Regions from separate parts of the Bacillus sp. WC2507 genome, predicted to be linked through region 2. Evidence: riboswitches for the same ligand, from Rfam matches in the RefSeq annotation. Region 2 holds a riboswitch; the other holds the start of a gene.
What was found. A riboswitch is a leader RNA that binds a small molecule or an ion and turns the genes downstream of it on or off. The one in region 2 is predicted to bind lysine.
Positions count from the first base shown of each region.

Region 1 (3,724 bases), 1.2 Mb from region 2:
TGGGAACCGAGTCCTGTTACGCGACCAGCCCATTCACCTTCAACAGTAGCTCGCCCTTCGAGATTCAAGCCAATCTCCTCGAAGAAAGAGATTGCGTTATCAAGGGATTCTACAACGATGCTGACATTGTCCATTCGTAGTAATCTGTTGTTTGTCATAGTCTTTATCTCCTTATATGTATAAATTTATTATCTAATTATCCTTATAATTATACTAAAATCTCTTCTAAACAAAAAACACCTTGTCACAGTGTAGGAAAATGTGACAAAGTGTTTTCGGGTATAGTATATAACACCTTGTTAACGAACAACACTTCCTAAATCCTCTACTATTGAAATATGCGCGAACTTTATTTCGTGAATGCTATCATTTCAAGAATTTGATAATGTAGTTGCTATTCGATAAAATAACTTCGAGTTTCCCACAAAATATTCCTATCCTGTACGCAAATGGCTCGATTGTTGTAAATAACTTTCTTGTCACTCTATACAAAGCAAACAGCTTTCTATTTATATAGGAAGGAAATAGATTAATATGGGTTTGTAAGCTGTAATCCAAATGTAAAATTAACTCATCTGAACCAAAGGCTCAACTTTCGCCATAAATGATTGATGCAGTGCCTCCACACCTGTTACTAAATGAAGGCGGTCAATAACGACAGACACTTTAATTTCTGATGTACTTACCATTTTAATATGAATATTTTCTTCTTTTAAAGTAGTGAACATATTCGCAGCGACACCTGGGTTAGATACCATACCTGATCCTACAATTGATACTTTTGCTAAATGATTTTCATATTCTACAGATTCATAGTGTAGTGTTTCTTGATTTTGTTCCAATACCTCTAAAGTTTCTCTTAAATCATTAGAGTGGATTGAGAAGGAGAGGTGAACAGTTCCTTCATTTGTAATACTTTGAATGATGATATCTACATTAATATGTGCCGCTGCTAATGTAGAGAAAACTGTTGAAAGTGCACCTTGTTCCAATCCTTTCATTGTGACGCGTGTAATATTATCTTCAAATGCAATACCTTTAACGATTGATTGTTGTTCCATGTTACATTCTCCTTTTACAATTGTTCCGTTTTCTTGTTCCATACTTGAGCGAACTTCTAAAACGACATTATGATTTTTAGCAAACTCAACCGCACGCGGGTGTAATACACCAGCACCGAGGTTTGCAAGTTCTAACATTTCGTCATAAGAAATTTCATCTAATTTATAAGCGTCTTTTACAACTCGTGGGTCCGTCGTGTATACGCCTGTCACATCCGTGTAAATATCACATTTTTTTGCTTTCAGTGCAGCGGTTAATGCAACAGCAGTTGTATCAGAGCCACCGCGTCCAAGTGTTGTAATTTCATGTTCTTCACTGACTCCTTGGAACCCAGCTATAATAACAATCGTGCCTTCGGCAAGATAAGATTGAATACGATCTGTATGAATGTCAGTAATCCGTGCATTACTATGTACAGATTCTGTCGTAATACCAGCTTGCCATCCTGTTAATGAAATTGCATGATAGCCTTTTGCTTGCAGTGCCATCGTTAATAATGAAATAGTTACTTGTTCTCCTGTAGATAGAAGCATATCCATTTCACGTTTACTTGGATTTTCTGTAATAGCGTTAGCGAGTGCGACAAGTTCATCCGTGCTTTTTCCCATTGCTGAAACGACAGAGACAATGCTATGACCTCGTTCATATTCTTCAATAATTAAATTTGCTACATGTTGAATGCGTTCGACGCTTCCGACAGAAGTGCCACCAAATTTTTGAACAATTGTTTCCATTACAAATTCCTTCTTTCGTCTATTTTTAAGAATAGATTAGGAAATATATAAATCCCAATACTCCTGTAGTTACCAGAAAGACAAACAAAAAACACCATCTCAAATAAGTGAGGATGGTGCTGTTACAGGAAAAGGGAAACAGAAAACGGAGCTAATAAAAAAACCGCCAAAAAAGGAATATCATAAAAAATGATATCTCTTTTTTGTAGATAGCTCTTCATACGTACACGTCTGTACATATGACAGTTCTGTTTCTATTCGAAAACAGCCCCAATTGATAAATGCAGAGAAATTTATCAATTTCGGCAATACTTCCTTTCATCTAAGTTCATAGACATCTCTGTGTCTCCATTAGACTACTCATAAGTATCGCAACCTCTATCTCACGTTTTAGGCGAGAGTGTTTGATTTATGAAGTTGTTGGTAACATTTGTTTTATAATAATTTAAATTTTTCGGGGAATCAAGTGTTTTATATATATTTTAAAAATTCTTTCTTTTTTTATGGGGAAGTTTGTGAAAAATGTAGCAAAATAAATTCATTGCATGTACATTAAATTTATAGTGCATTGGAGGTGGAAGAATGAAGAGGGAAAAGCCTATTTATGTTTCGGCAGAAATGAACACAACAATGGAGAAATTATGGGAATATACGCAGGAACCAGATATACATACAGAGTGGGATGCCCGCTTTACTGAAATTTCTTATTTAGAGAAAAAAGAAGGAGAACCACAGAAGTTTTTATATAAAACAAAGATCGGATTTGGACTTGAAATAGCTGGAGAAGGGGAATCAATAGGTGAGATAAGAAAAGAAACGGGTGAAAGAATTTCTTCTTTAAAATTTTGGACAGATAGTAAATTATCTCTTATTCAAATAGGGCGTGGTTATTGGAAGTATACACCGACCGAAGAACACATTCATTTTGAGACGCAATATGATTATGATACGAGGTTTGGTCGTATAGGGAGTGTAATAGATTCCTATATGTTTCGTCCGTTATTAGGTTGGGCGACAGCTTGGAGTTTTGATGCTTTAAAATTATGGTTAGAAAAGGGACTTCATCCTAGATTACTAATTAGAAAAACAATGACATATTGGCTCGTATGTTTTTTATTTGCTTTTGTATGGATGTATCAAGGGATAGTGCCGAAACTAGTTTTTACTCATTCAGAAGAAGTAAAGATGCTATCTGTGATGATTGGTTCAACTGAACATAGTATTTTTGTACTTAAAATAATTGGATTGCTAGAAATTATTTTTGGTGTCATATGGCTGTTGCCATTTCCAAAACAAAAAGTATTTATCGTACATATTTTTATGTTAATAGCCTTAATGATAGCGGCAGGATTTACGAATATCGTAAGCTTTACAGAGCCGTTTAATCCAATTACATTAAATATCCTACTGATAGGGTTATCGATTGTTGGTTATATAAATAGTTTTAATTTACCAAGTGCAAAAAATTGCAAGAGGACGAGAAAGGGATAATGTATGGCTAATATTTATGAGAGATTACTAGGAGATACTTATAAAAAACTTCATCCAGAATTACAGAAGCGGTATGCGATTACAGAAGATAATAGTTTCACAGGGGAAGGAAAGATGGATGAAATTTACGGAGGCTCTTTTTTCGTAAAATTAATATTAAAAATTGCATCGAAATTCCGTATGTTTTTCTCTGAGCGGGGGAAGGAAGTGCCATTTACAATACATAATACTGCTGAGCGAGATGAACATGGACATGAACTTGTGCGGTGGAATCGTACTTTTTATTTTCACAATAAGAAAAGATATTTTAATGCCGTTATGCAGTTGGATGAAGAGAATAATGAAATTGTGGATTGTTTTGGTGAACCGCACATACTTGTTTCTACATTGAATTTTCATATTGATGAGGTAGGGGCAATGCATATTTCTTCAAAGAA
Region 1 covers NZ_JBQXPN010000001.1:3,916,601-3,920,324, reverse strand. Annotated here, with positions in the region: gene ACUN28_RS20635 (VOC family protein) at 1-158, opposite strand, end outside; gene ACUN28_RS20630 (aspartate kinase) at 567-1,796, opposite strand; lysine riboswitch at 1,999-2,185, opposite strand; gene ACUN28_RS20625 (DoxX-like family protein) at 2,379-3,287, shown strand; gene ACUN28_RS20620 (DUF4166 domain-containing protein) at 3,291-3,724, shown strand, end outside.
Region 1: another riboswitch for lysine. It lies ahead of ACUN28_RS20630 (aspartate kinase); the one in region 2 lies ahead of ACUN28_RS14260 (amino acid permease).

Region 2 (3,724 bases):
AAGAAACGAGTACACCGTTCCAATCGATTGATTCGCCCATAAATGCGCCGTAGTTTTGACCTAAAATTACGATGACACAAAGTGCAAATGCGAAGATTGGACCGAACGGGAACCATTTCGCTCTATATGGTAAGTCTTTTAAATCTTTACCTTGAGCGATATATGCTTTACGGAAACGGTAATGACTAATTGCGATTCCGACCCATGCGATAAAGCCAGACATTCCAGATGCGTTTAATAACCAAATGTATACAACACCGTCACCGAATAATGAGGCAATAAAAGCGATACTACCGACAATTGACGTTACGATTAATGCGTTAACAGGTACACCGCGGCTATCTAATTTACCAAGAAACTTTGGTGCTTTTCCCTGGCGAGCTAGATCCCAAAGCATACGAGTTGATGCATACATACCAGAGTTACCAGCAGACAGTACTGCCGTTAAAATAACAGCGTTCATAACAGAAGCAGCAAAGGCAACGCCCGCTTTTTCAAAAATAAGTGTAAATGGACTTACTGTTACATCGCTTGCAGCAAGGCTTTCAGTCGTATAAGGAATTAATAAACCGATAACGAGAATCGCAAGGATATAGAATAAAAGAATACGCCAAAAGATCGAGCGAATTGCTTTTGGAATGTTACGCTCTGGATCAGCAGTTTCACCAGCAGCTACTCCTAATAATTCAGTTCCTTGGAAGGAGAAACCAGCAGCCATAAATACACCGATAATTGCCATAATGCCGCCATTAAATGGTGCATCTGCAACAGTGAAGTTTTTAAAGCCAACAGATTCGCCGCCCATAATTCCAAAAATCATCATGAAGCCGACAATTAAAAAGATAATAATAGTAACTACTTTAATAAGTGCGAACCAATATTCAGATTCACCAAACCCTTTAACAGATAAATAGTTTAAAAGGAAAATAATAGCTAAACATAATCCACTCCAAATAAGAGAAGGAGTATCTGGGAACCAAAATTTCATAATTAATGTTACAGCAGCTAGTTCAGCAGCAATTGTAATGGCCCAGTTATACCAATAGTTCCATCCAAGTGCAAAGCCAAGTGATGGATCAACAAACTTTGTTGCGTACGTACTAAAAGATCCAGTAACAGGCATGTAAGCTGCGAGTTCAGCTAAGCTTGTCATTAAAAAGTAAACCATAATTCCAATTGCGGCGTATGCAATTAATGCACCGCCAGGACCAGCAGAATGGATAACACCACCGCTAGCAAGAAATAGTCCGGTACCGATTGTACCACCGAGAGAAATCATCGTAAGGTGACGAGATTTTAATCCGCGTTTTAATTCACCTTGTCCTTGTGTAGTTTGCGTTTTAGAGGTAGATTGATTTGTTGCGCTATTCATGTTCAACACTCCTTTTCTTGTAGGTTAGGAAGGAGCGGGGGAGAAAAATACAAAAAACCGCCAAAGGAATTTGGCGGAACGTTTCACAAATAACCACCCCATCATACCCTTCCGTTAAGATAGCACCCCACGTTTACACGGTAATTTTGTAAACGTGACAGTTCTGTTCCTTTCGGAGACAGCCCCAGCTTATACTTCCAGAGAAGAAATATAAACTTCGGCAACTTTTCCTTTCAAACGAAGTCAGGGACATTCTCTGTGTCTCGTCCGTTTTACTTTTAAAAGTCGCAACCTCTACCTCATCGGATTGATGAGGATTTTATATATTGCTAAGATTTTTAATATATGGCAATTGTAATGAGTTTCTGAATATATTGCAAGATATTTTGTTAGGAAAAGTCAAAAAATATCGGTTATTGTATAGGAAACGCTTGCAAAACTCCACCCGAACCTACTGTTATGTAACAAAAAATAAAGAAAGAAATTGTTATACAAATGTTTCGCAAAAAATATTGGAAAACCCTTTAAAAATAAAAGAAAATTCTGAAAATATAATTCGACATAACTATTAAAAGAGGAATATTCCTTAAATTCGTTTCAAAGAATAAGTATAAATCTGATAAATAGAATGAATATTCTTTTTATTTCTGATAAAATTGAGGTATTGTTTAATTGAAAAGGGGAAATCAACATGAAATTAGAAACAGAAAGGCTCTATATAGTGCCGTGTACAGAAGAGAGTATTCACGTTGCTAACGAGCAAGGGTATAATAGTGGTCCACATATTGTAGGGCATGTAGAAAATATAAAGCAAGATAAGGATTTATTACCTTGGGGCGCGTGGTATGTCATTCGAAAAGAAGATGACATCGTTCTAGGTGATGTAGGGTTTAAAGGGAAACCAAATGAGGAACATACAGTAGAAATTGGTTATGGATTTATTGAGAAATATTGGAATAAAGGGTATGCAACAGAAGCTGTAAGAGAATTAATAAATTGGGCTTTTCAAACAGAACAGGTAGAAACAATTATTGCAGAGACACTTCTAGAAAATGATGGATCGATTCGTGTATTAGAGAAATTACATATGAAGAGAATTGGCAATACAGAGACAATGATTAATTGGAGAATGGAAAAATAAAAAATACCGCTCGAAGTATATCGGGCGGTATTTTTATCGTTATGGTAGCATTTGCTTTTGATCATTCGGATATCCGGCGGTCGATGCGTTAGAATGTTTGGAATGATTGCGAACAGCAATGAAAATAGAAATAATAACGACAAGACCAACTGCCACGTAAGAAAGTGAAATAATAGTTGGATCCACTTTAAATGTAGTAAGCAGTGTACGAATGTTTGTAAAGATAATAAGGCCACCAACTAATACGCCAAGTAAATGAGAAGGTACGATGCGCACTAACCACGCGGCGATTGGTGCCGCAACGATACCACCGAGCATGAGAGAAAATACCCAAACCCAACTTACTTGTTCCCAGCCAAGTGAAATGAAAAATCCAATTGTTGCAGCGAGTGAAACAGGAAATTCACTCGTATCTACAGAGCCGATAACTTTTCTAGCTTCGTTTCCTCTTGCTAAAAGTACAGGTGTCGTAATTGGACCCCAGCCACCACCACCAGTTGAATCAACGAATCCAGCGAATAAGCCAAGCGGAACAAGCTGTTTAGCAGACATACGTTTCTTTGAAGTGACAATTTGTTTTTGAATGATGAATCGTAATAAAATATAAACCCCTAAAGTAAATAAAAATACGGAAATGTACGGTTTAATTACATCGCCAGGTAAATTACTTAAAAAACATGCCCCAATAAATGCGCCAACTGCTCCTGGCAATGTAAGCCTGGAAACGGTATATTTATCAACGTTTCCAAATTTGATGTGGGATGCACCAGAAGCGGCGGTTGTAACGACTTCAGCTAAATGAACAGATGCGGAAGCGACAGCAGGTGCGATACCAAACATTAGTAAAAGTGAGGTAGATGTTACCCCATACGCCATTCCAAGTGCTCCGTCAATCAATTGAGCGAAAAATCCAATAATAGCAAAGACAATTAATTTCTGCATAAATAATCCCCCTGTAATAGTAAATGAAAAAGGCACTTTTCCCGTATGAGAAAAGTGCCTTTGGTTTTTCCAATCAGCAATAATTAAATTTGTTTCATTATAATACACATTAATCGTATAAATCAACTAGGTTTTAAAGTTTTTTGAATTGAACGAAATAAAAATAAAATATACAATAAAAGGATGGAGAGAAAGGGGAGAAAGACATGTTACGATTTGATCATCTCGTACACGCAGTGAATTGTACACCGGAGGAAGCGGCAAAGCAA
Region 2 covers NZ_JBQXPN010000001.1:2,675,543-2,679,266, forward strand. Annotated here, with positions in the region: gene ACUN28_RS14260 (amino acid permease) at 1-1,372, opposite strand, end outside; lysine riboswitch at 1,485-1,677, opposite strand; gene ACUN28_RS14265 (GNAT family N-acetyltransferase) at 2,064-2,513, shown strand; gene ACUN28_RS14270 (sulfite exporter TauE/SafE family protein) at 2,553-3,455, opposite strand; gene ACUN28_RS14275 (VOC family protein) at 3,662-3,724, shown strand, end outside.